DNA from 3 places in the Massilia sp. WG5 genome. Region 1 is predicted to be linked to each of the others. Evidence: predicted binding sites of a transcription regulator. Region 1 holds the regulator's gene; each other region holds the start of a gene.
The links. The regulator FNR, encoded in region 1, switches genes on or off when oxygen is low (the NO sensors DNR and NnrR bind a similar motif). The targets are predictions, from matches to a motif close to TTGATNNNNATCAA.
Positions count from the first base shown of each region.

Region 2: AM586_RS01170 (universal stress protein) is a predicted target of FNR. The motif match lies at 7,311-7,324, and genes of this name have one in related genera.
Region 3: AM586_RS20235 (carbohydrate kinase) is a predicted target of FNR. The motif match lies at 6,355-6,368, and genes of this name have one in related genera.

Region 1 covers NZ_CP012640.2:1,301,732-1,312,145, reverse strand. The annotation lists gene AM586_RS05685 (heavy metal sensor histidine kinase) at 1-2, shown strand, start outside; gene AM586_RS05680 (DUF885 family protein) at 41-1,909, shown strand; gene AM586_RS05675 (EthD family reductase) at 1,972-2,286, opposite strand; gene AM586_RS05670 (right-handed parallel beta-helix repeat-containing protein) at 2,370-3,890, opposite strand; gene fnr (fumarate/nitrate reduction transcriptional regulator Fnr) at 4,104-4,874, opposite strand; gene AM586_RS05660 (cytochrome ubiquinol oxidase subunit I) at 5,081-6,508, shown strand; gene cydB (cytochrome d ubiquinol oxidase subunit II) at 6,510-7,517, shown strand; gene AM586_RS05650 (DUF2474 domain-containing protein) at 7,517-7,639, shown strand; gene AM586_RS05645 (molecular chaperone) at 7,769-8,398, shown strand; gene AM586_RS05640 (formate dehydrogenase) at 8,410-8,616, shown strand; gene AM586_RS05635 (formate dehydrogenase subunit alpha) at 8,636-10,414, shown strand, end outside.
Region 2 covers NZ_CP012640.2:246,666-257,079, reverse strand. The annotation lists gene AM586_RS01210 (carbohydrate porin) at 1-888, shown strand, start outside; gene AM586_RS01205 (TetR family transcriptional regulator) at 889-1,539, opposite strand; gene AM586_RS01200 (bile acid:sodium symporter family protein) at 1,562-2,488, opposite strand; gene AM586_RS01195 (alpha/beta fold hydrolase) at 2,595-3,521, shown strand; gene AM586_RS01190 (2-hydroxyacid dehydrogenase) at 3,518-4,513, shown strand; gene AM586_RS01185 (HAF repeat-containing protein) at 4,491-5,612, opposite strand; gene AM586_RS01180 (universal stress protein) at 5,596-6,063, opposite strand; gene AM586_RS01175 (zinc-dependent alcohol dehydrogenase family protein) at 6,198-7,232, opposite strand; gene AM586_RS01170 (universal stress protein) at 7,394-8,239, shown strand; gene AM586_RS01165 (bifunctional acetate--CoA ligase family protein/GNAT family N-acetyltransferase) at 8,259-10,414, opposite strand, start outside.
Region 3 covers NZ_CP012640.2:4,521,279-4,531,692, reverse strand. The annotation lists gene deoA (thymidine phosphorylase) at 1-454, opposite strand, end outside; gene AM586_RS20255 (aldehyde dehydrogenase family protein) at 606-2,984, opposite strand; gene deoC (deoxyribose-phosphate aldolase) at 3,008-3,964, opposite strand; gene AM586_RS20245 (phosphopentomutase) at 3,961-5,154, opposite strand; gene xapA (xanthosine phosphorylase) at 5,264-6,100, opposite strand; gene AM586_RS20235 (carbohydrate kinase) at 6,422-7,534, shown strand; gene AM586_RS20230 (pseudouridine-5'-phosphate glycosidase) at 7,537-8,445, shown strand; gene AM586_RS20225 (LysR family transcriptional regulator) at 8,450-9,355, shown strand; gene AM586_RS20220 (MarR family winged helix-turn-helix transcriptional regulator) at 9,358-9,825, opposite strand; gene AM586_RS20215 (alpha/beta fold hydrolase) at 9,967-10,414, shown strand, end outside.

The DNA.
Region 1 (10,414 bases):
GATAGATTTCCGCAAGTAAAAACATAAACAAGAGAGACACATGCCCCAGACCCGTTCGCGCCTCCTGCGCACCGCCATTGCGTCGCTGTTCCTGCCGCTGGCCCTCGCCGCCATGCATCCGGCCACCGCGGCCACCGCGGCCGACAAGCACGCCAAACCCGCCAAGTCTGCCGCCAGGCAGGCCGCCGACAAGCCCGACAAGGCCTTCGACAGCTGGGCCGACCGCTTCGCCGCAGACTGGGTCCGCGCCAATCCGCAGACCGCCACCTCGACCCAGTACTTCGACGGCGCCGAACAGGCGGCCCTCGACCGCCAGCTGACGCCGCAGACCCGCGCGCAGCGCCAGCAGATGGTCGACATGGCGAAGACCGGCGTGGCGCGCCTGGACGCCTTCCTGGCGGGTCCGCTGAGCGAGGAGCAGCGCACCTCGGCCTCGGTGATGCGCTGGAGCCTGGCGAACACCATCGCCAGCGAGCCCTTCGAGGATTACCGCTTCGTGTTCAACCAGTTCGGCGGCGTGCAGGTCGGGCTGGTCAACTTCATGACCACCACCCATCCGCTGCGCCGGGCCGCGGACCTGAGCAGCTACATGGCGCGCCTGGAGCAGGTCGGACAGCGCATGGACGAGGCCCTGGAACGCGCCAGGGAAGCGGCCGCGAAAGGCTTCCTGCCGCCGCGCTTCATCCTCGAGCGCGCCCAGTACCAGGTCGACCTGTTCCTGAAACCGGCGGCGGACCAGAACGTGCTGGTCACCACGCTCGACCAGCGCCTCGCCAAGCTGTCCGACGTGGCCGAGCCGGTGCGCGCCAAGGCCGTGTCGAGCGCCGCCCGCATCGTCGAGGAGAAGATCCGCCCGGCCTACCGGCGCGTACAGGCCTTCATGGCCGAGATCCACCCGGCTACCTCCGATACCGCCGGCATCGCGCGCCTGCCGGGCGGACTGGACGCCTACCAGCAGGCCCTGAAGACCTACACCAGCACGAACCTCACGGCCGCGCAGATCCACGAGATCGGCCTGCGCGAAGTCGCGCGCATCGAGGGCGAGATGGACCGCCACCTGCGCTCGCTCGGCTACACCGAAGGCTCGATCGAGGAGCGCATGAAGAAGCTGGACGCCAGCTTCGAGCCGAAGGGAGAAGCGGATCCGCGTCCCGAGCTGCTGCAGAAGTACGCGGCGATGGTGGCCGACGCCGAGCAGCGCAGCAATGCCCTGTTCAACCTGAAGCCGCGCGCGCCGGTCGAGGTGCGCCGCGAGCCGGCGCTGACCGAAGCCTCGGCCGCCGCGCATTATTCGCTGCCGGCGCCGGACGGCAGCCGCCCCGGCATCTTCTGGGTGCCGCTGCGCGGCCCGAGCTTCGACGTGATCCGCATGCGCAGCCTGTCCTACCACGAGGCGGTGCCGGGCCACCACTTCCAGCTGGCGATCCAGCAGGAGCGGACCGACCTGCCGAAGTTCCGCGCCCAGCGCATCTTCGGCGGCGGCAGCGCCCACAGCGAAGGCTGGGGCCTGTACGCCGAACGGCTGGCGGTGGAGCAGGGCTGGTACGGAGATGAAAAGCAGGGGGATGTCCCGGGCCTGCTCGGCGCGCTCGGCTCGGAGCTGTTCCGCGCCCGGCGCCTGGTGGTCGACACCGGCCTGCACAGCAAGGGATGGACGCGCCAGCAGGCGATCGACTACGGCATCGGCGCCCAGGAAGTCGAGCGCTATGTCGCCTGGCCGGGCCAGGCCTGCGCCTACATGATCGGCATGCTGCGCATTATCGAACTGCGCGATAAAGCGAAGCAGGAGCTGGGCGACAGGTTCTCGCTGCCGGCCTTCCATGACGTGGTGCTGAAAAACGGGTCGGTGCCGCTGGACGTGCTGGGGCAGATCGTCGATCGCTGGATCGCCCGGCAGAAGAAGGCTTGACCTTGCAAGCTTGCGCCGTCGTTCCCGGCATTGCCGGAAGCGACGGCGGCTGAGGCTGTCGCTTAGCCGACCACCACCTCGCTCATCTGGATCACCGGCGTCTGGTTGGTGTAGTTGGGGATGTCGGCCATGATCTCCTTCGTGTGCGGCCCGAAGCCGGCCTGGAAGGCGTCGACGGAATCGCAGAACAGGTGGCCCATGGCGATGTAGGGTGCATCCGGGGCGGACGGGCCGGCGGCGATCGCCTTGTCGACCGTGTAGTACTTGCAGTAGTCGCCCATCAGCTTCTTCACCATGGGCATGTGCTGCTCACGGTAGTAGGCGTCGTCGAAACGGGCCTCGGGGCCATTCGGATACATCACGCTCACCTTGATCATCGCCAGTCTCCTTCTCGTGGGTGGTTAAAGCCGATGAACTCATCGTGCGCCGATGTCCGGCGCTTGGCAAGTTTCCATGCATATCAGGCGACGGTAACGTTCGAGTCCGAGCCATCCGTGTAGACCTTCATGCTGGTGCTTCCCGAGAAAGCGTTTTTGGCAACGAGGGTAGGGCTGCCGTAGACATAGACCAGCGCGATGTGCGCCTGGAATGAACTGGGCGTCGTTCCTCCGCTGCGCCGGTTCAGCCTGGAGAAGCTGCAGTTCGAATCCATCTTGTTGGAACTGATCGTATGGCCGCCCGTGTCGGGCCACCTGGCCGGATCGCCGCCGCCGTACACCTGAATGCCGTTTCCCTCGTTCTTCGAGATGACGTTGCCGTAGATCGAACACTTGCTGGTCCCGTTATCCAGGCCGATGCCGACCCCTTCCGAACCATTGTCCAGCGGGCCGCCGTAGTTGCGGTTGGATTTGCAGGTGTTGTAGCGGATCGTGTGCCCCGATACGGCATCCGGCCCCGCCGAGGTCAGCTCGATGCCGCGTCCGTACCAGCTCGGACCAAAATCCCCGCCATTCGCATTGCAGACGTTGTTCTCGATCATGTAATTCCTGGCGAGCCCGCTGATATGAATGCCGAAATTCATATTGTTGCTGCAGTTATTGTTGCCGACGTAGTTGCCATCGCCGCTGTTGATGAGGATGCCGGTGAGCATCCCGCTTACGGTATTCTTGTCCAAGGTGGCGCCGGCCCCCTGGACCAGGTAGACGCCGATCGCCCTGGGGTTCGTGCTGTAGGCGACGCCGGTCGGCGGAGAAACGCGGTTCCCGCGAATCACGAGATGCGTGAGGAAGGTGTCGCTGCTGTAGGTTTCGCAGCGGATGCCGTGCGAGCTCCCGGTGCCGCCGCCGTGGTGGCGGACGGTATTGTTGAGCAGGCGGATGTCGTCGACGGTGAGGTTCGCGGCCACCAGGATCCCGTGGTTGGCATATGTGGCGCTGTTACTGATGACGTCGAGCACGCAGTTGGAGACGGTCGTGTGGCTTTTATTGAACATATACACGCCGGCGCAGTTCGATGTCAGCCTGCAGTTGTCGAACACGCAGTTATTGCCCAGCCAGATGATCGCCGCGTCGCTGGCTTCCGGCAAGGCGCTGTTCCGGATGTCCAGGTTGCGGTAGGTGACGAAATCGCGCTCCTGCTTCAACACCGCGATCGAGGCGCCGTCGGCCGGCGCGGTGGGCGCGGCCGGCAGGACAATGACCGGTTTTGGCCTTGACGCATCGTCGCTGCCGTCGGATCGGTAATAGGCGCCGATCGTGATGCGCTGGGACGGCACGCCGCTCGCCGACAGCTGGAAGACACCGGAATAGGTCGTGCCCCGTTTCTGCAGATAGGTGTGGCCGGGCGTCCAGGAAACGCTGGTCCAGGAGCGGAACGGGCTGGCAAGCGTGCCGTCGCCCGGGCCGGCGACTGTCGGATCGATGTAATGCACGTTCGCGCTGGTCGCGGCCTGGGCCCTCGTGAGCCATGGAAGCGCCGCGCCGGCGCATACGGAGACGCCCACGCGGGAGGCAATCCGAAGGAAGTTTCTTCGCTTGGTCATGACTGTTTCTCCAGAAACCGACAAAGATGGTGGACACTGCTCTGTCCGCCTGGCCGATGGTAAGCTTTGCGGTCGCAAAGCCGCAACGACTCTTTGTCGAAAAAGGAGAAATGCAGTCAGGCCGAGTTGTTGCGACGCCAATTCCCAGCGTCAAGTAGGTTGACTTGCCTGGGGTTTGCGCGGCCTGGGCGGCAGCCGGACGCCATGCCGGGCTCACGCCATCGGACTGCACTGCTCGGTGCCGGCCGCCATCGCCTTCAGGCGCGGCAGGTCGAGCAGGCTCACTTCGCGCTTGTCGATCGCCACCAGTCCCATTTTCTTGAAGCGCGACAGCAGCCGGCTGATGCTTTCGATGGTGAGCCCCAGGTAGTTGCCGATGTCTTCGCGCGACATGCGCAGGGCGAACTGGGTGGGCGAATAGCCGCGTGCGGCGTAGCGGGCCGATTTGTTGACGAGGAAAACGGCGAAGCGCTGCTCGGCGCGCATATTGCCGAGCAAGAGCATGACATTCTGCTCGCGCGTGATCTCGTTGCTCATGATGCGGTGGAAATGGCGCAGCAGGGCGGGGACTTGGCCGAACAGCTCTTCCAGGTTGGCGAAGGGGATCTCGCAGACTTCGCTGTCCTCGAGCGCCACCGCATCGCAGCGATAGCGGTCGCCGCTGATCGCATCCATGCCGAGCAGCTCGCCGGCCATCTGGAAGCCCGTGATCTGGGCTTCGCCGGCCGCGTTCACCTGGTAGGTCTTGAAATGCCCGAAGCGCACGGCGTACAGGTTACGGAAGGGCTCGCCCATCTTGTACAGCGCCTCGTCGCGCTCGAGCCGGCGGCGGCGGCCGATGATCTTGTCGAGGCGGTCGATATCCGCATTTTCCAGGCCCATCGGCAGGCACAGCTGGTGCATGCTGCAGGCTGCGCAGCTGGCCTTCAGCGCCGAGACGTTCAGGGGCCTGCTGTCATTCTGGATGGAAATAGCCTGGATCATCGGAAGTGAAGAGTCGGATGGCGGTCGATACCGGATTATACGGCCCGTCGCCACGCACGGGGCCGTCTCCTTGGCTTTTAGTCAAGGACTTGTTTGTACTTCGTGTCATTTCCAACAGCCCGGCGGGGGCGAGCATTGTCATCCTGCCAATCGTGCGCACACTGGCCCATGCTAGATTCGGGACACGACATCACGGGAGGACTTTCATGTTCGGACTGGCGGCATTGGACCTGGCGCGCGTGCAGTTCGCGTTTACGATGTCGTTCCACATCCTGTTCCCGGCCATTACCATCGGCCTGGCCAGCTACCTTGCCGTGCTGGAACTGTGCTGGCTGAAGACGAAGCGCCGGGTCTTCGTCGACCTGTACCACTTCTGGCTGAGGATCTTCGCCGTCACCTTCGGCATGGGTGTCGTCTCCGGCATCGTGATGGCCTACCAGTTCGGCACCAACTGGAGCTATTTTTCCGACTACGCCGGGTCCATCACCGGACCCCTGCTGGCCTACGAGGTGCTGACCGCCTTCTTCCTGGAAGCCGGCTTCCTGGGCGTGATGCTGTTCGGCTGGACCCGGGTCGGACCCGGGCTGCACTTCCTCGCCACCTGCATGGTCGCGCTCGGCACGCTGATTTCCGCCACCTGGATCCTCGGCTCGAACAGCTGGATGCAGACCCCGCAGGGCTATGCCATCGTCGAGGGCCGCATGGTGCCGGTCGACTGGCTGAAGATCGTCTTCAATCCCTCCTTTCCCTACCGGCTGGTGCACATGTCGATCGCCGCCTTCCTGTCGACCGCGCTGTTCGTCGGCAGCTCGGCCGCCTGGCACCTGCTGAAAGGGCGGGGCAACGATGCGGTGCGCACCATGCTGTCGATGGCGATGTGGCTGGTCCTGATCGTGGCGCCGGTCCAGGCCGTTGTGGGCGACATGCACGGCCTGAACACCCTGCAGCACCAGCCGGCCAAAATCGCCGCGCTCGAGGGCCACTGGCAGAACGAGGGCGACAAGCCGCTGCCGCTGCTGCTGTTCGGCATTCCGTCGATGAAGGACGAGGAAACGAAATTTGCCGTCGGCATCCCGCGCCTCGGCAGCCTGATCCTGACCCATAGCTGGGGCGGCCAGATCAAGGGCCTGAAGGAATTCCCGAAGGACGAGCGGCCGAATTCCCTGATTCTCTTCTGGAGCTTCCGCGTGATGGTCGGGCTGGGTCTCCTGATGATCGCGCTGGGCTCCTGGAGCCTGTGGCTGCGGGTGAAAAAACGGCTGTTCGAGCAGCGCCTGTTCCTGCGCATGGCGATGTGGATGGGGCCGGCCGGCCTGCTGGCGGTGCTGGCCGGCTGGATCACCACCGAGGTCGGACGCCAGCCCTGGATCGTCTACGGCGTGCTGCGCACCGCGGACGCCGCATCGAAGATTTCCGTCGGCCCGCTGGCGCTGAGCCTGGCCGTATTCGTGGTGGCCTACCTGTTCGTGTTCGGGGTCGGCATCGCCTATGTGCTGCGGCTGGTGCGCAAGGGCCCGCAGGCCTTCGACCTGGCCCGCGCGCCGCAGGGCGGGCCGGGCAGGGGACGCACGCCGGCGCGGCCGCTGTCGGTGCCCGAGCCGGACGCTTCCGTCAACGAAGACAACATGACCTGATATGGACATCGACATCACCGCAGTCTGGGCCGGCATCATCTTCTTTTCCGTCTTCATGTACGTGGTGCTGGACGGCTTCGACCTCGGCATCGGCATGCTGTACCCCTTCGTGCCGGGCAGGCGCGAGCGCGACGTGATGATGAACTCGGTGGCGCCGATCTGGGACGGCAACGAGACCTGGCTGGTGCTGGGCGGCGAGGGGCTGCTGGCGGCCTTCCCGGTCGCCTACGCGGTGATCCTGCCGGGCCTCTACCTGCCGCTGATCTTTATGCTGGTGGGCCTGATCTTCCGCGGCGTGGCCTTCGAATTCCGCTTCAAGGCGAACGACCGCGAACGCCCGGTCTGGGACCTGGCCTTCATCTGCGGTTCGATGACGGCGGCCTTCTTCCAGGGCGTGTCGCTGGGCGCCTTCCTGTCCGGGATCCCGGTGTCGGGACGCAGCTACGCCGGCGGGCCGCTCGACTGGTTCGCGCCTTTCCCGCTGGTGGCCGGCTGCGGGGTGATGATCGCCTACACGCTGCTGGGCGCGACCTGGCTGGTGATGAAGACCGAGGGCGAGCTCCACCAGCGCATGGTCAGGCTGGCGCGGACCTTCACCCTGCTGCTGCTGGCGGCGGTGGCGGTGGTCAGCGTGTGGACGCCGCTGTCCCAGCACCAGGTGGCCGAGCGCTGGTTCAGCTTCCCCAACCTCCTGATCCTGTCGCCGGTGCCGCTGCTGGTGGCGGCCTCGGCGTTCTGGCTGCTGTGGTCGCTGAAACGGCATCCGCACCGCCAGCCTTTCGCCGCGGCGCTGGCCCTGACGCTGCTGGGCTTTGTCGGCATGGCGATCAGCATCTGGCCGCACATCGTGCCGCCCGCGATCACGATCTGGGAGGCGGCGGCGCCGCCCGCCACCCAGGGCTTCGCGCTGGTCGGCACGCTGATCGTGCTGCCGCTGATCCTGGCCTACACGGCCTGGTCCTATTACGTATTCCGCGGCAAGGTCGTGGACAGCGAGGGTTATCACTGATGGCGTCGCTATGGCTGCGGCGCCTCGGCTGGATGCTTGCCCTGTGGCTGGGCGGGGTGGCGGCGCTGGGCGTGGTCGCCTGGCTGATCCGGGTGCTGATGCATGCGGCCGGCATGAAGTAGACAGGCCAGGAAGTTCAACCGTGCGCGCCCTCCGGGGAGCCTGGTACTACACTTTCAGTATAGATTTGCTAACGGGAGTGTCGCTCAGTGCCTCAGGAATCCGCGCCTATACAAACGATGGCCTTGCCCTTGTCCGATGAAGACCAGGCCAGGGCCGATTTTTACGCACTGATCGCGCGCCTTATGCTGGCGCCGCCCAACGCCGGCCTGCTGGCCGCCCTGGCCGAGGCCGAGCCGCTCGACGCCGACGGCATCGACGAAGACGGACGGGCGCTCCAGGAGGCGTGGCTGAAGCTGACCCAGGCCGCCAGCGTGATGGATGCCGGCGCGCTGGCCGAGGAATTCGACGCGCTCTTCATCAGCACCGGCGATCCGCTGCTGAACCCCTACGGTTCGGTCTACCTGGCCGGCCACCTGAACGACTTTCCGCTGGCCGAACTGCGCCAGGACCTGGCCCGCCTGCGCATTGCGCGGGCGCGCGGCGTGGGCGAGTTCGAGGACCACCTGAGCGCCCTGTGCGAGACCATGCGCGTGCTGATCACCGGCGCGCCGGGCATCGCGCGCCAGCCGCTGGCCGAGCAGAAGCGGCTGTTCGTGGCGCACATCCAGCCCTGGTACGCGGCCTGCCTGCGCGACGTTGCCGCGGCCGGACCGGCGAATTTCTACAAGGTCGTCGCCGCGTTCGCCGGCGCCTTCCTGGCGGTCGAAGCCCATGCCTTCGCGGTGTGGGAGCCGGCCGATGCACCCCTTGCCGCTTGATGAGGACAACGATGGCCAACGACGACAAAGCTCCCGATCCCGCCCGCCGCAGCCTGCTGAAGGCCGCGCCGCTGGGCGCCCTGGCCGTGGTGGCGGCCCGCGCCGGCGCCGCCGAGACCGCGCCGCCCGCACCGGCGCCTGAGGAACCGGCCAAGCCGAAGGGCTACCACGAGACCGAACACATCCGCCGTTACTACAGTACGGCGGCTTACTGGTAAGAAGGAAAGAGGAGCAGCCATGACCCTGGTGAAGACTTCGCGCGACAGCGGACTGAAACGGCGCAAATTCCTGGTTGGCGCGGGCGTCACGGCCGGCGCCGCCGCGGTCGCGCGCCACCTGCCGCTGAACGTCATCGAACCGGCCGCCGCCGACCCGGCGCCGGCGCCGGCCGCGAAGACCGAGATCAAGCACACCGTCTGCAGCCACTGCTCGGTCGGCTGCTCGGTGGAGGCGGTGGTGCAGAACGGGGTCTGGGTACGCCAGGAAGCGGCCTTCGACTCGCCGATCAACATGGGCGCCCACTGCGCCAAGGGCGCTTCGGTGCGCGAGCACGGCTTCGGCGAGCACCGGCTGCGCTATCCGATGAAGCTGGTCAACGGCAAGTATGAGCGCATCTCCTGGGACCAGGCCATCAACGAGATCGGCGACAAGCTGCTCGAGCTGCGCCAGAAATCCGGCCCGGACGCGCTGATGCTGATCGGCAGCTCGAAGCACAACAACGAGCAGTCCTACCTGCTGCGCAAGTGGGTCTCCTTCTGGGGCAGCAACAACTGCGACCACCAGGCGCGCATCTGCCACTCGACCACGGTGGCGGGCGTGGCCCAGACCTTCGGCTACGGGGCGATGACGAACTCCTTCAACGACCTGCACTACAGCAAGGCCGTCCTGTTCATCGGCTCGAATCCGGCCGAGGCCCACCCGATCTCGATGCTGCATTTCCTGCACGCGAAGGAACTGGGCGCGAAGATGATCGTGATCGATCCGCGCTTCACGCGCACCGCGCGCTTCGCCCACCACTATGTGCGGGTCCGTCCGGGCACCGACATCGCGCTGGTGTGGGGCATGCTGTGGCACATCTTCGAGAACGGCTGGGAAGACAAGGAATACATCGCCGCCCGCACCAACGGCATGGACGAGGTGCGCAAGGAAGTCGCCAAGTGGACCCCGGACAAGGTCAGCGACGTGACCGGCGTGCCCGAGTCCGCGGTGCGGATGGCGGCCGAAATGCTGGCCAAGAACAAGCCGTCCTCGGTGGTCTGGTGCATGGGCATCACCCAGCACCACGTCGGCACCGCCAACGTGCGCGCCCTGTGCATCCTGCAGCTGGCGCTGGGGAATATCGGCGTGCAGGGCGGCGGCGCCAACATCTACCGGGGCCACGACAATGTGCAGGGCGCGACCGACGTCGGCCCGAACGGCGATTCGCTGCCGGGCTATTACGGCATCGCCGAGGGCGCCTGGAAGCACTTCGCCGCGGTCTGGGGCGTCGACTACGAGTGGATCAAGTCGCGCTTCGGCTCCAAGGAACTGATGGAGAAGCCCGGCATCACGGTGTCGCGCTGGTTCGACGCCGTCAACGAAGACAACCAGTACGTCGACCAGCCGAGCAACCTGCGCGCCGTGATCTACTGGGGCCACGCGCCGAACAGCCAGACCCGCCTGCCGGACATGAAGAGGGCGATGCAGAAGCTCGACATGCTGGTCGTGATCGACCCGTACCCGAGCATGACGGCCTCGATGCACGGGCGCGAGAATGGCGTCTACCTGCTGCCGGCGGCCTCGCAGTTCGAGTGCCAGGGTTCGGTCACGGCATCGAACCGCTCGATCCAGTGGCGCGAGCGGGTGATCCAGCCGCTGTTCGAGTGCAAGACCGACCACGAGATCATGTACCTGTTCGCGCGCAAGCTGGGCTTCGGCGACGAGCTGGTCAAGAACATCAAGGTGGTCAACAACGAGCCGGTGATCGAGGACATCCTCCGCGAGATCAACCGCTCCTGCTGGACCATCGGCTACACC
Region 2 (10,414 bases), 1.1 Mb from region 1:
ACCCGCCTGTCCGAGGCCAGCATCGAACAGAACCTGGCTGGCGGCCGCCTCAATCTGCGGCTCGGCTTTTTCGCCATGGGCAACGACCTTGGCGGCATGATCCTCGGATGCCAACTGGTGAATGCGGTCTTCTGCGCACACCCGCTGTCCCTCTCGGGTAACAGCGGCTGGTACAACTACCCGAATGCGCGCTGGGGCGCCGCCGTCCGCTACCAGCTGCGGCCCGAACTGCTGGTCCGCACCGGCCTCTACCAGGACAATCCGCGCCTCGGCGACAGGGAGAACGCCTTCCGGCCCTTCGCCGCCGGCACCGCCGGCGTGTTGCTGCCACTGGAGCTGGAATATGCGCCCGGCAGCGCGCCGCACGCCGCGGCGCTGCCTGGACATTACAAGCTTGGCGCCTTCTACGATACGGCCAAGGTGAAGCGGCAGGGCGAGCCTGGCACGGTGAGCGGACGGTATGGCATGTATGTGCTGGCGGACCAGATGGTATGGCGCCAGGGCCCGGGCGGCCGCGGCCTTTCCGTGTTCGGCCAGTTCACGGCGAACCCGCGCGCGTCGGCCCAGATCACGCGCTGGTATGCGGCCGGCCTGGTCAAGACCGGCACCTTCGCGGGGCGGGATGCGGATACGCTCGCGCTGGGCCTCGTGCATGCGCAGGTGAATCCACGCTTGCGCGAGAGCGCCGCCGTGGTTAACGCCGATGACGGCGGCTATGCATCGCTCCCCGCCGGCGAATCCGTGGTCGAACTGAGCTACGGATGGCAGCCGCGGCGCTGGCTGGGTGTGCGGGCCGATCTCCAGTACATCGTCGAGCCCGGCGCATTTGCTTACCGCTCTACCCGCAATGCGCTGGCGCTCGGCAGCCAGCTGAAAATCAGCTTCTGATCAGGACGCGCGCACGGAGCGCAGGATCGTGTCGACCACGGACTCGCGCCGCGCCGCGTGCACCTCGGGCGCGCCGAGGTCGCGGTCGAAGATGAAGCTGAAGGTATGGCGGTTCGAGACGTTATAGAAGGACAGCGCGCTGATCGACATGTGCAGGTCGACCGGATCGACGTCGGCGCGGAATACCCCTTCGGCGATACCGCGCTGGCACAGGCGCTCCAGCACCGTGATGGCGGAACGGTTGATCGCCCGCAGTTCCGGGATCTTGCGGATGTACTCGCCGTGGTTGATGTTCTCGCCCATCACCATCCGGATGAACTCGGGATGCGCGGCATGGAAGTCGAAGGTGGCGCCGACCAGCTTGCGCAAGGCGGGCTCCGGCGCCAGGCTCTCGTCGACATGGAACTCGCCCTCGATCTGCCGGAAGCGGCGGTAGCTCTCTTCCAGCGCGGCCACGTACAGGTCTTCCTTGCTGCCGAAGTAGTAGTAGATCATCCCCTTGTTCAGCCCGCTTTCGGCGGCGATCGCGTCGATGCGGGCGCCGCTCAGCCCGTGCCTGGAGAATTCCTGGAGGGCGACATTCAGGATCCGGTCGCGGGTGCCGTCTTCCTCGGCCTTGGAGGCGGCCTTCGATCTGCTTGGTTTCGTCATCCGGCCATTCTAAACGATGGCGCTAATCCGCCTTGCGCGCGAACCAGGCCGCCAGCGCGGAGCCGGACAGGTTGTGCCACACGCTGAACACGGCGCTCGGCACCGCGGCCAGCGGGTTGAAATGCGCGGCCGCCAGCGCGGCGCCGAGCCCGGAATTCTGCATGCCCGTCTCCAGCATCACCGCCTTGCGCTTGGCGAGGTCCATGCCGAACAGCCTGGCGAACAGATAGCCGAGCGCGAAGCCGAGCAGGTTGTGCAGGATGACCGCCACCAGGATCAGCAGGCCATTGGTGAACAGTTTCGGCCGGTTCAGGCCGACGATGATCGCGATGATCAGCACGATCGCGATCGTGGACACCAGCGGCAAGGCCTTCACGCTGGCCGCCGCCTGCCTGCGGAACAGGGTCTTGGCGACCACCCCCAGCACAATGGGCAGGATCACGACCTGCACGATGTCCATGAACAGGGACTGCGTATTAATGTCCATCCATTCGCCGGCCAGCAGCGAGACCAGCGCCGGCGTGGCCAGCGGCGCCACCAGCGTCGATACCGCCGCGATCGAGACCCCGAGCGCGACGTCGCCCTTGGCCAGGAAGGTCATGACGTTGGAGGCGGTGCCGCTCGGGCAGCAGCCGACCAGGATCACGCCGACCGCGATGTCGGGTGGAAGGCGCAGCGCGATCGCCAGCACATAGGCGATGCCCGGCATGATCAGGTAGTGCCCGACCACGCCGATGGCGACGTCCCGCGGCCGGCGGAACACTTCCCGGAAATCCGCCGCGGACAGCGTCAGCCCCATGCCGAACATGACGATGCCGAGCAGCGGCGTGATCCAGGATTTATAGCCGGTAAAGAGCTGCGGCGCGAAAAAGCCGAAGCAGGCAAACAGGAGGACCCAGAACGGGAAGGTTCTTGCGACGACTGCACTGGCTTTTTCTATTGCGTTCACGCGCTGGCTCTTTCCTGGATACGTGGCGAATTCATCCGGCATTGTATCGAATCGGCCCGGCGGTCTGCAGTAGAATCGGATGTCGACCATCTTGACCGAGCGCGCCATGACACAAACCTCCCTGTTTCCCGGCTTCAGCGCACGCAGCATCGACGTCGCGCCGGGTGTCGCCATCCATGCCCTGATCGGCGGCAGCGGCCCGCCCCTGGTCCTGCTGCATGGCCATCCGCAGACCCACGCCATCTGGCACAAGGTGGCGCCGGCACTGGCCGAACGCTTCACGCTGGTCGCCTGCGACCTGCGCGGCTACGGCGACTCGTCCAAGCCGCCGGGCGCCGCCGACCACGGCAATTACAGCAAGCGGACCATGGCCGCCGACATCCTCGCGGTCATGCATGCGCTCGGCTTCGGGCGCTTCAAGGTCCTGGCGCACGACCGCGGCGCCAGGGTCGCGCACCGGCTCGCCATCGACCATCCGGACGCCGTCGAGGCCATGGTCCTGCTCGACATCGCGCCCACGCTGGCGATGTACGAGCAGACCGGCGAAGCGTTCGCGCGCGCCTACTGGCACTGGTTCTTCCTGATCCAGCCGGCGCCGCTCCCGGAACGCCTGATCGCCGCCGATCCACGCGCCTACATCACCGACGTCATGGGCCGCCGCAGCGCCGGGCTCGCGCCTTTCGATCCGCGGGCGCTGGCCGAATACCAGCGCTGCATCGCGCTTCCCGGCGCCGCGCACGGCATCTGCGAAGACTATCGCGCCTCGAGCGGCATCGACCTGGAACACGACCGCGCCGACCGCGCGGCCGGACGGCGCCTCGGCATGCCGCTGCTCGTGCTGTGGGGCGGCGACGGGGTCGTGCAGCGCTGCTTCAAACCGTTGCAGGAGTGGCAGGCCGTGGCGGACCAGGTGGCGGGAACGGCGCTGCCCTGCGGCCACTACATTCCCGAGGAGGCGCCGGAAGCCCTGCTCGCGCATGCGCTGCCCTTCCTGAGCTCGGCACCTTCATCGTCTGACCGGGAGGAAATATGAAAACAGCAGTGTTCAGCGCGCGGCGCTATGACAGGACGATGCTGGCGCGGGCGAATGCCTCGGCCCGGCACGAATTGCGTTTTTTCGACGACCGGCTGACCGCCGAGAACGCCCCGCTTGCCGAAGGATGCGAGGCCGTCTGCGTCTTCGTCAACGATGTCGTCGATGCCGAAGTGCTGGCGATCCTGGCGCGACAGGGAACCCGCCTGATCGCCACCCGTTCGACCGGCTATAACCACATCGATGTCGCCGCTGCCGGGCAGCACGGGATCGCTGTCGTGCGCGTCACCGATTATTCGCCGTATTCCGTGGCGGAGTTCGCGGTCGGCCTGCTGCTCGCCGTGAACCGGAAAATCGCGCGCGCCAGCGTCCGCACGCGCGACGGCAATTTCGACCTGGATGGCCTGATGGGCGTGGACCTCCACGGGAAGACGGTCGGCGTGGTCGGCACCGGCAAGATCGGGGTGATCTTCGCACGGATCATGGGCGGCTTCGGCTGCCATGTGGTCGGCTACGATCCCTACCGGAATCCGGCTTTCGAAGCGGCGGGCGCTCGCTATGTGTCGCTGGACGAGCTGCTGTCGTCCAGCGATGTGGTTTCCCTGCACTGCCCGCTCACCGACCAGACCAGGCGCATCGTGAATGCGGAGACGCTGGCGCGCGCCAAGCACGGCAGCATTCTCATCAACACCAGCCGGGGCGGCCTGGTGGACACGGAATCGGCCATCCAGGCGCTGAAGACCGGGCAACTGGGGGGACTGGCGATCGATGTCTATGAACAGGAAGCGAATCTGTTTTTCCAGGACCTGTCCTCGACGATCATCCGCGACGATATCATCCAGCGCCTGGTGTCCTTTCCCAACGTGATCGTCACCGGCCACCAGGCTTTCTTTACCGTCGAGGCGATCGGACAGATCATGCAGACCACGATCGAAAGCATCACGGCGTTCGAACGCGGCGAAGAACTCGTCAACCGGGTCCCCCCGGCCTGAAGCGGCAGGCGGGCCGTAGAGGCCGGACCCGCCAGCGCCGCGCCCGGCGCGCGGCCAGCAAGCCCAGCGCCAGCACCAGCATCGCGGCGGCCGGGGGCTCGGGCACTGCCGGAATGCCGCTCAGGAGCACGGTCCCATAGCAGAATACGCCCGCCCGGTCGCAGGTCCTGGCCAGGATCTGCTCGTCGTTATTGATGGCGTAGGCCGACGTCAGCAGCAGGTCGGCCTGCGGGTCGACGAACGTGTTCAGGTCGATCAGCCTGCCGTCGGCGTAGAGGAAGGCGCGCTGGTCCATGGTTCCGACCACCTGGCCCAGGTCGTTGACGTCGTAGGCCGCCCCGTTCGCGGCCGCCGGCGTCAGGTCGGCGATCGTCCTGCCGTCGTAGAGCCAGCCGTGCCGGCGGCCGTCGCCGGCCGTGGCGGTTCCGCTGACCCAGCCGGCGTCGTTGATCGCGCTGGCGACGGATTGCGTGCCGAAGGCCGGCAGGTCGGTGCACCGTCCGTGGCTGTAGACGCAGGTGACGATGCCCCGTCCGGGCGGGTAGTACTCGACCAGCATGTCGCCGGCCTGGTTGATGGCCCCCGCCACGCTGCCGGCGGGGCCGACGACATCGACGCGCCCGTCGCGGATCACCATCGCGCGCAGGTCGGTGGTCTGGCCGGTGATGTCGCCGCGGTCGTTGAGCGCGTTCACGCTGCCGATCCCGTACCTGGCAGACAGGTCCTGGGTGCGGCCGGACGCATGGAAGAAGGGATGCAGGGAACCGTCCGCCGTGCTCGATTCGCCGACGGCCTGCCCCTTGTTGTTGATGCTGCGGATCCGGGTGATGTTCCCGCCCAGGCTGTCGACGTTCTCGTTCAGCGGCTGGCCGGAAATATAGGCCGGCTCGATCGGAATGTCCGGACCGAAATTGTTCACGGCGTAACGGCCACCGTCGTTCAGGTCGACCGCGGCCGCGTATTTCCCGGCCACCGGGGTCACCGACAGGTAGGACGGCGCGGCGCCCGCCGCCGCCGCGGCCAGGGACAGGATCGCGAACGCGGCGCCCAGGCGGGCGCTCGCGCCGCGCCGCCACGACCGCTCAGGACAGCGGTTCATCCCTGAACTCCGGCTGCGTCGTCTCCCTCGGGTCGCGCAGCACCAGCACCGGAATCGCCGAGCGCGCCAGCACATACTGGGCAACGCTGCCGGCGTAGCCGCGCTCCACGGCGGACGGACCATGCGAGCCCATGACGATCAGGTCGCACTCGTAGTCCTCCGCCGTCTGCACGATCTCCGGCCCCGGCGACGAGGCCAGCTTCACCAGCACCTCGCACGACACGCCGCCGCTCTTGGCGATGCGCGCGACCGTCTCGACATGGGCACGCGCCGCCTTCAGGGCGCGGTCCGCGGCAGGCTCCAGGCCGTGGATGGACGAGGCCTCCGGCGCCAGGGAAAACTGGGGCTGTGCGACCGACACCGCCACCATCCGCCTGGCCCCGGTGTGCGCCAGAACTACCGCCATCTGCGCGGCGCGGACCGCGACGTCCGAACCGTCCGTTGCTACCAAGATCTTTTCGATGATCATGAGGATCCCCTCCAGCGCCGACCGGATCCGGGACTTCGAATCCGGCACTCGATCGCCACCCGCGAAGCCCGAGGAAAACGATCGAATTCCCTTACATCGCCACGACAGCCGTGCCGCTATACCTCGATGATCACCTTCATGGCCCCGGTTTGCGCCGCGCGGCCGAAGGTATCGTAGGCTTCCTCCATCTGGTCCAGCCGGAAGCGGTGCGTCACCAGCGAGGCCGGCGCCAGCCGGTGCGACGCCACCGCCCTCAGCAGCTGGGGCGTGGTCACCGTGTCCACCAGCCGCGTGGTGATCGTGATGTTGTGCGACCACAGGCGTTCCAGGTGCAGGTCGGCCTTGGTGCCGTGCACGCCGATATTCGCGATGGTGCCGCCCGGCGCCACCAGTTCCTCGCACAATTCGAAGCTGGCCGGCACGCCGACCGCTTCGATGACGGTATCCGCGCCGCGCCCCCCGGTCAGGGCCATCACGCGCCCAACCGTGCCGGCGTCGGGCGCCAGCACGTGGGTCGCACCGAAGCGCTGGGCGACCTCCAGGCGGCGGCGGTCCGGGTCGATCACGATCAGCAGCGCCGGCGCATAGAACTGCGCCGTCATCAGGGCGGCCAGGCCGATCGGTCCGGAACCGACGATGGCGACGCTGCAGCCGGGCGCGACCTTCCCGTTCAGGACGCCGCATTCGAAGCCCGTCGGCAGGATATCGCTGAGCATGGTGAGCGCGTCCTCGTCGGCGCCGTCCGGAACATGGTGCAGGCTGAAGTCGGCGTGCGGGATCCGCACATAGTCCGCCTGGGTGCCATTGATGCGGTTGCCGAGTATCCAGCCGCCATCCAGGCAATGCGAATACATGGCCCTGCGGCAGTAATCGCAGCGTCCGCAGGACGTGATGCAGGAGATCAGGACGCGCTCGCCCGGCCTGAAGGCGGTGACGGAGCCGCCCACGGCCTGGATGACACCCACGCCTTCGTGCCCGAGCGTGGTGCCGGGCTGGCAGGTCGGCACGTCGCCCTTCAGGATGTGCAGGTCGGTCCCGCAGATCGTGGTGCGGGTCAGGCGCACGATGGCGTCGCCGGGATGGTCGATCGCCGGCAGCGACCGCTCTTCCAGGCTGCGGCGGCCCGGCCCGTGATACACAAGTCCCCGCATGGTGGCCTCCTCGACAGTGCAGCTGCACGCGTATGCAGGAATCATAAGGCAGGAAGTGCGCAGGAAGTTCATGTGTTTTTGATGCAAATCAAAATCGGGGCAGACACATGGAATAGCGCGGGCTTACAGTGGATCTTGCCTACACTTTACTGGGGAATGACATGATCAAGACTATTCTCATGCACGTCGATGATGGCCCCGGGCAGGAAAGCCGCCTGCGCGCCGCCGCCCTGCTGGCGAACGAGCATGGCGCGCATCTCGTCGGCAGCGCCGCGACCGGCGTCTCGTGGATCGAGTTCGCCCTGCTGTCCGGATCGATGGCGGCCCCGGTCCCGCTGGAAGACTTCGATGCGGTGCGCGATGCCGCATCCGCCCGCCTGCGCCTGTTCACCGAGCAGGCGCGCCGCCTCGGCGTGGAATCCGTGGAAGAGCGCCTCATCGAGGAGGCCACCGATTACGGCCTGCTGCTGCAGTCGCGCTACGCCGACCTGGTGGTCCTGAGCCAGGACGCCGAGGCATCCTCCTCCCCCGGCCTGCCCTCGCACGAGCGCCGCCTGCCGGAACACCTGGCCCTGCACGGCGCCAGGCCGGTGCTGGTGGTTCCTCCCGGCTACCAGGGCCAGCCGATCCCCGGCACCGCCGTCGCCGGCTGGGACGGCAGCCTGCAGGCGCTGCGCGCGCTGAGCGCCGCCCTGCCCCTGTTGCGCCGCGCCGAAAACGTCAAGCTGGTCCTGATCAACCCGGACACGCTGTCCGCACTGCACGGCGAGCAGCCCGGCGCCGACATGGCGCTCTACCTGGCGCGCCACGGCATCCAGGTCGAGGTGGTGGTCGAGCGTACCCGTGCTTCCGAAGGCAAGGCCCTGATGGGACTGGCCAGGGACTGCGGCGCCGGGCTGATGGTGATCGGCGCGTATGGCCATACCCGCTACCGCGAATGGGTGCTGGGCGGGGTGACGCGCGAGTTGCTGACCCAGGCGCAGGTGCCGCTGCTGATCGCGCACTGAGATGCCGGCCCGTTCGCCGTCAGCGCGCCGCGCCGGGCTGCAGGGGCAGGACCATCTCCACCGTGCCGTCCGCGGCCGCGCTCAGGCGGAAACCGCAGGCCCGGGCCAGCGCGTGCATGCCCTCGTTCCCGGCCAGCGCCACGCCGCGCACGATGCCCAGGCCGCGCGCCCGCCCCACATCGAGGATGCAGTCCATCAGCAGCCGGCCCAGCCCCTTGCGCTGCAGGTCCGGGCGCACCACGATCGCGAATTCGCCGGCGATATTGTCCGGATCGGCCATCAGGCGCACCACACCCAGCGTCTCGTCGGCGCCCGCCGCGCCCTTGCGGGTGGCGATGATGGCCATTTCGCGCGCATAGTCGATCTGGGTGAAGCGCGCGAGCTGGGCCGCCGACAGCTCGCGCATCATGCCGAACATGCGGAAATGCACGTCTTCCGGCCTGAGGGCGTGGAAGAAGGCGACGTGCGCCGGCGCATCCTCCGGGCGGATCGGGCGCAGCAGCAGCGGGCCGATGCCGCTGTCGACATGCCGTTCGAGTTCCTGCGGATACGGCAGGATGACCAGGCGGGCCAGCGGATCCTGCCCCGGCGGCGCCGGCGCCAGGCGCATGCGGGCGTCCAGCGCCACCACCCCGCCGGCATCCGCCAGCAGCGGGTTGATGTCGAGCTCCGCCAGCTCGGGCAGCTCGGCCGCCAGCTGCCCGACCCGCACCAGCACCTCGTACAGGGCATCCATGTCGGCGCGCGGATAATCGCGAAAACCCGCCAGCAGGCGCGCCGCGCGGGTCCTGCCGACCAGGTCCGCCGCCAGCACCCGGTTCAGCGGCGGCAGCGCCACGGCCTGGTCGGCGGTGACCTCGACCGCCACCCCGCCCTGCCCGAACAGCACCACCGGGCCGAACACCGGATCGCTGCCGATCCCGACGATCAGCTCGTGGGCGCGCGCGCGCCGCGCCATCGCCTGCACCGTGAAGCCGGCGATGCGGGCCTGCGGAAGGGCGCCGCGCACGCGCTCGAGCATCGCCCGGGCAGCGCGCGCGAGCCCGGCATCGTCGGCGAGATCGAGCACCACGCCGCCGACGTCGGTCTTGTGCACGATATCCGGCGACAGGATCTTCAGCGCCACCGGGTAGCCGATGCGGCGCGCGGCATCCAGCGCCGCATCGGCGTCGCCGACCGCCTCGGTCGCCACCACCGGTATCCCGTAGGCCGCCAGGATGGCCTTGGCGTCGGCCTCGCCCACCGCCAGCACCCCTGCCGCCAGCAGGCTGTCGACCCGCGCGCGCGCCGCCGCGCGGTCCGGCGGCGCCGTCACGCAGGCCGGGGGCGCCTGCATCAGCAGCTGCTGGTTGCGCTGGTAGTCCACCAGTTCGAGGAAACCGCGCACCGCCTCTTCCGGGGTGTCGAACACCGGCACGCCGGCATCCATGCACAGGCTGCGCGCCTGGGCCACGCTGGCGCCGCCGAGCCAGCAGCACAATACCGGCCGGGCCGCGCCGTGCAGCAAGGGCAGCAGCAAGCGTGCGATGTCGGCCGCCGGCACGATCGCGGTCGGGGCGTGGATCAGCAACACCGCGTCCGTTTCGCCGTCCTCGAGCAGCGCCTGCAGGGCCGCCCGGTAGCGCTCGCCGGGGGCGTCGCCGACGACATCGACCGGATTTCCGTGCGACCAGGTGGGAGGCAGCACCGCCGCCAGGCGCGCCAGCGTGGCGGGCTCCAGCGCCGCCAGCCTGCCGCCCGCGCCGACCAGGGCGTCGGTCGCCATCACGCCGGGGCCGCCGCCATTGGTCAGGATCGCCAGCCGCGGGCCGCGCGGCCTGCGCGGCTGCGACAGGATCGCGACCGCGTCGAACAGGTCACTCGTGGTGCTCACCCGCAACATGCCGGCGCGGCGCAGGGCGGCGTCCACCACCAGGTCGGCGCCGGCCAGGGCGCCGGTGTGGCTGAAGGCGGCATGCGCGGCCTCGGCCGTCCGCCCCGCCTTCACGATCACGGTCGGCTTGGCGCGCGCCGCGCTGCGCCCCGCCGACATGAACTTGCGCGCCTCGCGCACGCTCTCCGCATACAGCAGGATGGCGTCGGTGCCGCTGTCGCCGGCCAGCCAGTCGAGCAGGTCGCCGAAATCGACGTCGCTGGCGTCGCCCAGCGATATGAAGCAGGAAAAGCCGATCCGGC
Region 3 (10,414 bases), 2.8 Mb from region 1:
CGACGCCGACTTCCTTCACGACCTTCTTGAACAGGTCCGGATCGGGTACCGTGGAGTAGCCCGGGATCGAATCGAATTTATCCAGCGTGCCGCCGGTGTGGCCCAGGCCGCGGCCCGAGATCATCGGCACGAAGCCGCCGCAGGCCGCGATCATCGGGCCCAGCATCAGCGAGACGACGTCGCCGACGCCGCCGGTCGAGTGCTTGTCGACCACCGGTCCCGGCAGGTTCAGCGACTTCCACTCCATGACCTGGCCGGAATCGCGCATCGCCAGCGTGAAGGCGACGCGTTCGTCCATGTTCATGTCGTTGAAGTAGACGGCCATCGCCAGGGCCGCGATCTGGCCTTCGGTGACGTCACCGTTGGGGATGCCGCGCACGAAGAACTGGATTTCTTCCTTGCTCAGGATGCCGCCGTCGCGCTTTTTGCGGACGATTTCTTGGGGTAAAAACATAATGCTTCTTTCAATTTTTTACGAACGTATCGGGACCTCGAGAAACCGTAGCGAGCGGAAGGAGTGTTGGCCGAGAAGCGCAGCCGTACATTCGGTACGGCGAGCATCGCAGGCCAACAATCCAACGCGCAGTAGGTTTATCGAGGTTCCCTCAGACGCCGTACGGGATCCAGACGTTTTTGACTTGCGACGCATGCTGCAGCACAGTCTTGCCGCAAGCCTGCTTCGGATCGAACCAGTCGCGGCCCTTCGCGCCGCCGGTCCAGGTGCGCTTCAGCGACTCGGCCGACAGACGCTCGACTTCGGCGCAACCTTCCGCCGAGCCGTCGTGGCGCCACACGGCGTCGACGTCGAAGTGCGAGGCCAGCGTGCGCGCCAGTTCGTCAGCCGAGCCGGTGACGATGTTCAGCGCGCCGCCCGGCAGGTCCGAGGTGTCCAGCACCTGGTACAGGTCCAGCGCGGACAGCGGATGCGCTTCCGACGGCACGGCGATCACGCGGTTGCCCAGCGCCAGGGCCGGGGCCACCAGCGAGACGAAGCCCAGCAGCGGATTCTCGTTCGGGCAGACGATGCCGATCACGCCGACCGGCTCGTTCAGCGCCACGGTGATGCCGTGCATCGGCGGCTGGTGCGCCAGGCCGTCGTACTTGTCGGCCCAGGCGGCCCAGTAGAACAGGCGCTCGATCGAGGCCTGGACTTCGGCGGCGGCGTTCTTCGAACCGGTCTGCTGGGCGATGCGCGACGCGAATTCGTCGGCGCGCACGGCCAGGTTCTCGGCGATGTAGTACAGCACCTGCGCGCGGTTGTGCGCGGTGGCCTTGGACCAGCCGGCCGCCTTGTGCGCGGCTTCGACGGCGTTGCGGATGTCCTTGCGGTTGCCTTCGCCGATATCGGCCAGGAAGGCGCCGTTCGCACCCACGATCGCACGGCTGTAGGCGCCGTCCGGGCGGGCCTGCTTGCCGCCGATGTAGAGCTTGGCGGTGCGGTCGACGGCGAACGGGTTGCCCTCTTCCGACTGCTTCACTTTCCCCTTCTCGGCGATGAGCGGCGCGGCCGGGCGGCGGTCTTCCGCCAGCGGGGTCAAGTACTCGTACATGCCCTCCTTGCCGCCTTCGCGGCCGAAGCCCGATTCCTTGTAACCGCCGAAGCCGCAGGCGGCGTCGAACTGGTTCGCGGTATTGATCCACACCACGCCCGCCTTGATGGCCGGGGCGACGTCCAGCGCCAGGCTGATCGACTCGGTCCAGACGCAGGCGGCCAGGCCGTAGACGGTGTTGTTGGCCAGCTGGACCGCTTCACCCGGGGTGCGGAAGCTCATCGCCACCAGCACCGGGCCGAAGATTTCGGTCTGGGCCACGGCCGCCGAGGTCGAGGCGCCGGTGATCAGGGTCGGCAGGTACCAGGCACCGGCGGCAGGCGCTTCGCAGGCCGGCTGCCAGATTTCGCAGCCCTCGAGCCGGGCCGCTTCGACCAGGCCGTGGATGCGCTGCTGCTGCACCGGATCGACCAGCGCGCCGATGTCGTTCGACTTGTCGAGCGGCGAGCCGACACGCAGGTTCTGCATGCGCGCCTTGACCTTGGCGATGAAGCGCGGGTAGACCGATTCCTGCACCAGCAGGCGCGAGCCGGCGCAGCAGACCTGGCCCTGGTTGAACCAGATCGAATCGACCAGGCCTTCGACGGCGGCGTCGAGGTCCGCATCTTCGAAGACGATGAAGGGCGACTTGCCGCCCAGTTCCAGCGACAGCTTCTTGCCGGTGCCGGCGGTGGCCTTGCGGATGATGCGGCCGACTTCGGTCGAGCCGGTGAAGGCCAGCTTGTCGATGCCCGGGTGGTTCACGATGGCTTCGCCCACGCGGCCGTCGCCGGTGACGATATTGACCACGCCCGCCGGCACGCCGGCCTGCTGGCAGATCTCGGCGAACAGCAGGCTCGTGAGCGAGGTGAACTCGGCCGGCTTGAAGACGATGGTGTTACCCGCGGCCAGCGCCGGTGCGATCTTCCATGCCAGCATCAGCAGCGGGAAGTTCCACGGCACGATCTGGCCGACCACGCCGACGGCGCGGTAGTCGGCGAATTCTTCCGACTGCAGCTGGGCCCAGCCCGCGTGATGGTAGAAGTGGCGCGCGGCCAGCGGCAGGTCGGCATCGCGGGTCTCGCGGATGGTCTTGCCGTTGTCCAGGGTCTCGAGCACCGCGAACAGGCGCGCGTGCTTCTGCAGCAGGCGGGCGATCGCATACAGCACCTTGGCGCGGCCGTGGCCACCCATGGCGACCCAGCCCGGCTGGGCGCGGCGCGCAGCCGCGACGGCGCGCTCCACGTCGTCGCCGGTGGCTTGCGTCACCTGGGCGAGTTCGCTGCCGTCGGCCGGGTTGAAGGAGCCGAAGGTCTCCGTGGCGTCAAGCCAGGCGCCGTCGATGAACAGGCCGAAGCGGCGGCCATGCTGGTCCAGCCACGCTTGCGCTTCCTTGGTGCTTTCGGGTGCGGGACCGTAATCCATAGTCTGAAGAATCTCTTTAATAGTCGGCATGACGAATCCGTGAATTTTTGACGTTAAGGTTGCGCGTGGCGGTGGGCGGCCGAGTAGAAGCCCGTGACATGGTGCTCGAGCTGGCGCTCGATGTCGGTCAGCAGGCTGGAGGCGCCGATGCGGAACAGGTGCGGCTGCAGCCATTCGTTGCCCAGCTCTTCCTTCATCACGGTCAGGTACTGCAGCGCGGACTTGGCGGTGCTGACGCCGCCGGCCGGCTTGTAGCCGACCTTGAAGCCGGTACGCTCGTAGTATTCGCGGATCGCGCGCACCATCACCAGCGACACCGGGATGGTCGCGTTCACGCCTTCCTTGCCGGTCGAGGTCTTGATGAAGTCGGCGCCCGCCATCATGCAGACCCACGAGGCCTTGGCCACGTTTTCCAGCGTGACCAGGTCGCCGGTCGCCAGGATCGCCTTCACGTGCGCTTCGCCGCAAGCCTGGCGGTAGGCCAGCATCTCGTCGTACAGCGCCTGCCAGTTGCCGGTCAGGACGTGCTGGCGGGTGATCACGATATCGATCTCGGTCGCGCCGGCGGCCACGGAGAGTTCGATCTCGCGCAGCTTGGTTTCCATGCTCGACAGGCCGGCCGGGAACGCGGTCGACACCGCGGCGATCGGCAGGCGGCCCTTCAGCACCTGCACGGCCGGGGTGATCATCTCGTGGTACACGCAGACGGCGCCGGTGGTCAGGTTGTCCAGGCCCAGTGCCTGCATCAGGTCGGTGCGCAGCGGGCGCATCGCCTTCATGCACAGGCGCTCGACGCGGCCCGGGGTATCGTCGCCGGACAGGGTGGTCAGGTCGATGCACTGGATGGCTTTCACCAGCCAGGCAGCCTGGTAGTCCTTCTTGACCGTGCGGCGGTTCGCCAGGCTGGCGGCGCGGCGGTCGGCGGCGTTGCGGTTGACCTTGAGGTGGTTGATCCAGCCCAGGTCGAGGCCGATGGCCGTATTACGTTTGAAATCGAGGTTCGGGCTCATAGCAGGGCAGTTCCGTTCGAGAGAGGTTTGACGCCGAGGTGTTTGGCAAGCGTTGCGCCGATATCGGAGAAGGTGTCGGCCACCGGCAGTTCCTGCGCGGGCGCGGCCGGGCCGAAGAACAGCATCGGGATGTGTTCGCGGGTGTGATCGGAGCCGGGCCAGGTCGGGTCGCAGCCGTGGTCGGCGGTGATCACGACCAGGTCGCCTTCCTTCAGTTTCGCGATGAAGTCCGGCAGGCGCGCGTCCAGTTCGTGCAGTGCGTTCGAATATCCCGCCACGTCGCGGCGGTGGCCGAAGTGCATGTCGAAGTCGACGAAGTTCACGAAGGTGAGCGATTTGTCGGCAGCCGTGTCGGCCACTTCCAGCAGGCGGTCGAACAGCGCCATGTTGTCGGCGCCCTTGATCAGCTGGGTGACGCCCTGGCCCGCGAAGATGTCGCTGATTTTACCCAGCGCGATGACCTCGCCGCCGGCGTCCTTGACGTGGTCCAGCAGGGTCGGCGCGACCGGCGGGACGGCGTAGTCGTGGCGGTTGCTGGTGCGCTTGTAGTTGCCGTTGCTGCCGACGAAAGGACGGGCGATCACGCGGCCGATGTTGTAGGGCTTGACCAGTTCATAGGCTGCTTCGCAGACTTCGTACAGGCGCTCCAGGCCGAAGTGCTCTTCGTGCGCGGCGATCTGCAGCACCGAGTCGGCCGAGGTGTACAGGATCGGCTTGCCGCTGGCGACATGCTCGTCGCCCAGCTCGTTGATGATGGTGGTGCCGGAAGCGTGGCAGTTGCCCAGCCAGCCGGCCACGCCGGTGATCTCCTGCAGCTTGTCGGTCAGCTCTTGCGGGAAGGACGGCACGGTCTTCGGGAAGTAGCCCCAGTCGAACAGCACCGGCACGCCGGCGATTTCCCAGTGGCCGCTCTGCGTGTCCTTGCCGGTCGACTGCTCGCGGGCGACGCCCCAGGCGCCGCTGAAGCCCTCGCGTTGTTCGAAACCGGCCGGCCATGCGCCGCTGGCCTTGTGCGCGGCGGCGCCGAGGCCGATCTTTTCGAGGGTCGGCAGCGACATCGGCTTGCCCTCTTTTGCCGCCCATGCGGCGATGTGGCCGAGGGTATTGGCGCCGGTGTCGCCGTACTTGTCGGCGTCGGGCAGCGCGCCGAGGCCGAAGGAGTCAAGCAGGAGGATGAATGCGCGTGACATAAAAATATCTCTCTTTTCTACCGTCGTTCCCGCGGAGGCGGGAACCCAAGCTTACGTGCGTTTCGACTACCCGACAAACTTGGATCCCCGCCTGCGCGGGGACGACGTGTTAGGCCTTGGCGGTTGCGCCCAGGCGTTCGATGAATGCGTGCAGCAGCGCCACCAGGTCCTTGGCCGCCACGGCAGCATATTTCAGGGTCTGCTCGTGCGACAGCGGGAACGGGGTCAGGCCTTCGGCCAGGTTGGTGATGGCGGACATGCCCGCGACCTTCAGGCCGCAATGGCGGGCGGCGATCACTTCCGGGACCACCGACATGCCGACCATATCCGCGCCCATGGTGCGGAAGGCGCGGATCTCGGCGGCGGTCTCGAAGTGCGGGCCCGGGGTCGACAGGTAGACGCCTTCGTGCAGGGTGATGCCCTTCTCCGCGGCCACGGCCTTCACCATCTCGCGGGTCTCGGCATCGTAGGCGTTGGCCATGCTGAAGAAGCGCGGGCCGAAGCGGTCGTCGTTCGGGCCGGCCATCGGGCTGCCCGGCAGCAGGTTGATGTGGTCGGTCAGCACGACGATGCTGCCGGCGTCGACTTCCGGACGCAGCGAGCCGGCGGCATTGGTCACGAACAGCAGTTCGCAGCCGATCAGCTTCAGGGTACGGACCGCGGAAGTCATCACGCTGGCGCCGTAGCCTTCATAGAAGTGGCCGCGGCCCTTCATGCAGGCGACCGGCACGCCCGCCAGGGTGCCCAGCACCAGTTCGCCGGCATGGCCGTGCACGGTGCTGATCGGGAAGCCAGGCAGGTCGGCGTAGCTGATCGCCACCGCGTCCGTCATCTGCTCGGCCAGCACGCCGAGACCGGAGCCGAGGATGAGCGCCACACGCGGCGTAAAACCGGGCTTGCGGGCGCGGATGACGTCGGCGGCTTCGAATGGGGTGTTGCTGAGCATGGATGGCTTCCTTGTGATATCGCTGGATGAGGTATTCAGGTTGGGTGGACCGGTGAGGCGGCCTGTACTGCCCGGCGCACGGAATTGGGAATCCGGTGCACCAAAATAATCAGATCATGCATTATCGTGGATTGGTATGGCAAATACCAAATTTTTGCTCGATTTATATGAATAAGGTATAAATAGGCTGTGCCGTTCCATCGCCTTCGGATACATCGCCGGGCCCGCCTCGGCAACAGGGGCAAAGCTTTACGTTGACGCCCCTCAAACAAGTGTTTAACATCTCAAACAATTGTTTATATTCGTTTGAATGGCCCTACCGTGACCGAGCACTCCAAAAAACAACAGTTGCTTGAGCTGATCCGCGCAAATCCCTTCATCGCGCAGCAGGACCTGGCCGCCAGCCTGGGGCTGTCGCGCTCGGCCGTGGCCGGCTATATCGCCGGCCTGATCCGCGAGCGCAAGCTGCTCGGGCGCGCCTACGTCCTGCCGGACCGCCGCCCCGTCACCTGCATCGGCGCGGCCAACCTCGACCGCAAACTGCGTTCGCTGGCCGACATCGCGATGCACACCTCGAATCCCGCCAGCCAGAGCGAATCCTTCGGCGGCGTCGCACGCAACATCGCCGAGAACCTCGCGCGCCTGGGCACGGCAGTTGCTTTATTGACTGCGACCGGCAAGGACAGCTCGGGCGCCGCCCTGCTCGCGCATGCGCAAAGCCTCGGCATCGACACCGGGGGCACGCTGCAGCTCCCGGATGTGGCCAGCGGCACCTACACGGCGGTGCTGGACCAGGATGGCGAGATGCTGGTCGCGCTGGCCGACATGGCCCTCTACGACCGCCTCGATCCGGCCTTCGTCGCCGCCAGCCAGGCCAGGATCGCGACCAGCGCGCTGGTGGTGGCCGACCTCAACCTGCCGCTCGAGACGGTGGATGCGGTGCTTGCCGAGGCGCGCCTTGCCGAGGTGCCGCTGGTGCTGGTGGCGGTGTCCGAGCCGAAGATGGCGCGCCTGCCGCGCGACCTCGCCGGCGTGCGCGTCCTGATCCTGAACCGCGGCGAACTGGCGGCGCGGGTCGGGCGCGAACTGGCCAGCGAGACCGATCTCGACGCGGCGGTGGCCGAAGTGCGGGCCCAGGGCGCGCGCGACCTGATCGTCACGCGCGGCGCCGAGGGCGTGCTGTACACGCGCGGCGGCGCGGGTGAAGACCAGATCGTGCGCCTGTACGCGCATGGCGCCGAGGTGGTCGACGTCACCGGCGCCGGCGATGCCTTCGCGGCCGCCGTATGCTGGTCGCTGCTGCAGGATGCGGACGACCTCGGCCTGGCCTGCCGGCGCGGCCTGAAGCTGTCGGCCCTGACCCTCGGCGTGCCGGAAACGGTGCACCCGCGGCTCGGGCCCGACACTCTTATCAACACGAACACCCAGGACTGAACATGCAATCCTTCCTCCAGTTTTCCCCTGAAGTACAGGCCGCCCGCGCCGCCGGCAAGCCGGTCGTCGCCCTCGAGTCGACCATCATCTCGCACGGCATGCCCTACCCGCAGAACGTGCAGACCGCGCGCGAAGTCGAACAGGTGATCCGCGACGCCGGCGCGGTGCCGGCCACCATCGCCATCATCGACGGCCGCATCTGCATCGGCCTGGCCGACGAGCAGCTCGAGCTGCTGGGCCAGTCGCAGGAAGCGATCAAGGTCAGCCGCCGCGACCTGGCCTATGTCCTGGCCACCGGGAAGCTCGGCGCCACCACCGTGGCCGCCACCATGATCTGCGCGAAGCTGGCCGGCATCGAAGTCTTCGTCACCGGCGGCATCGGCGGCGTGCACCGCGGCGCCGAGACCAGCTTCGACATCTCGGCCGACCTGCAGGAATTGGCGCAGACCGGCGTCGCGGTGGTGTGCGCGGGCGTGAAGTCCATCCTCGACATCGGCCTGACCCTGGAATACCTCGAGACCCACGGCGTGCCGGTGGTGAGCGTGGGCCAGGCGGCCTTCCCTGCCTTCTTCACGCGCGACAGCGGTTTCAGGGCCGACTTCCAGCTCGACACCCCGGAAGAACAGGCGCGCTTCATCCGCACCAAGTGGCAGCTCGGCCTGGAAGGCGGCGTGGTGGTCAGCAATCCGGTGCCCGAAGCCGCGGCGATGCAGAACGAAGAGATCGGCGCCATCATTGCCCAGGCCCTGCGCGAAGCGGATCAGCAGGGCGTGAAGGGCAAGGCGGTCACCCCCTTCCTGCTGGCGCGCATCAAGGAACTGACGAACGGTCGCAGCCTCGCCACCAACATCGCGCTGGTCAAGCACAACGCCCAGGTCGGCGCAAAGCTGGCCGTCGCGCTCAAGGCCTGAGCCCATGTCGATCGACCTGAAGCAGCTGAAATACTTCCTCGCGGTGGCCGAAGAGAAAAGCTTCAGCCGCGCCGCCGAGCGCCTGCACATCTCGCAGCCGCCGCTCTCGCAGCAGATCATGAAGCTGGAGAGCGAGCTGGGGGTGCGCCTGTTCGCGCGCACCACCCGCAGCTTCGAGCTGACGGTGGCCGGCAAGGCCTTCATGCAGGAAGCATCGGACCTGCTGGGCCGCATGCGCATGGCGGTCGACACCATCCGCCAGATCGACCGCGGCGAGGTCGGACGACTGCGCGTCGGCATCGTCGGCTCGGCGATGTGGGGCCCGATCCCCGGCCTGCTGGAGCAGTTCCAGAGCCAGTTCCCGCGCGTGACCTGGACCATCCACGAACTCGGCCCGAACGAACAGTGGGACGCCCTGCGCGGCAAGCAGATCGACGTCGGCTTCTGGCGCGAACCGAAGCGCGACGCCGATGAACTCAAGCACGCCGGCCTGCGCCAGGAGCTATGCTTCCAGGAAGACTACTGCGTGGCGGTGAACGCCCAGCATCCGCTGGCGAAGAAGGACAGCATCGCCCTGACCGACATTGCCGGCGAGCCGCTGCTGACCCTGCACCTGGACCAGTCGGCCGAACCGCGCTACCTGATCCAGTGCTGCGTGAATGCCGGCTTCCAGCCGACCGTCTTCCAGGAAGCCGCCGAGCCGCAGACCCTGCTGGCGATGGTGGGCGCGGGCCTGGGCGTCGCCCTGATGCCGGAAACCACCGGCCGGATCGGCTGGCCGGGCGTGCGCTTCCTGCCGATCAAGGGGAACCCGCCGTCGGCGAACCTGTATATCACCTACCCGATCCAGGACGATGCGCCGGTGGTGCGGGCCTTCCTGAAGATCGTGAGTCCCGAGGGCGAATCCTGAGCTCAGGACGACGGACCGGCCGCATCGACGAGGTTGGTCCGTAGATTCACGATGGCCTTTTGCAGGGTGCGGAACTCTTCCGGCGTCAGCCCCGAGGCTTTCGCCGTGATCTCGCGGTAATCGAAAGCCTTTTCCCGCAGCTGGCGTCCGGCCTCCGTCAGCGACACCCGCACGCTCCGCTCGTCCTCGGGGTCGCGCTCGCGGCGCACATATCCCATCGCTTCCAGGCGCTTGAGCATCGGCGTGAGCGTGCTCGGCTCCAGGAACAGCTTCTCGCTGAGACCCTTGACCGTCTGCCGGTCCTCTTCCCAGAGCGAAATAATGGTGACGTATTGCGGGTAGGTGAGTCCAAGCTGTTCGAGGACCGGCTTGTAGACGCGCGAATACGCGAGGTTGGTCGAGTAGACGGCAAAGCACATGAAGTCGCCGAGCTTCGCGATGTTTTGGCGATCCTGGTCATTTTTGCTCATCTGACATCCTTTGAATTAATTATCGAGATAATGATTATCGTACTTGAAAAGTCGGCCGGCTTCGTCTAAAGTTATGGTCATAATCATTATCGTGATAATTAATTTTAAGAATTCTTCCCTGAACCGTCACCGGAGTGAACCATGAAGACGCACGACAAGCAGTCCAGTATCGGCCTCCTGGCAGCGGCCGCAACGCTGGCCGCTGCCTCCTTCGCCCTGCCGGGCCTGGCGCAGGCGGAAACGCACACGCGCTCCTTCGCCACCATCAGGCAAGTCGAGGCGGGCGTCCTGAATGTCGGCTATGTGGACGAAGGGCCGGCCAATGGTCCCGTCGTCATCCTCCTGCACGGCTGGCCCTACGACATCCATAGCTACATCGACGTGGTTCCCCTACTCACCAGGGCCGGCTACCGCGTGATCGTGCCGCACCTGCGCGGTTATGGCACGACCCGCTTCCTCGATGCGCATGCGGTGCGCAACGGCGAACCCGCGGCGCTCGCGGCCGACACAGTCGAGCTGATGGATGCGCTGAAGATCGACAAGGCCATCCTGGCCGGCTACGACTGGGGCGCACGGACGGCGGACATCG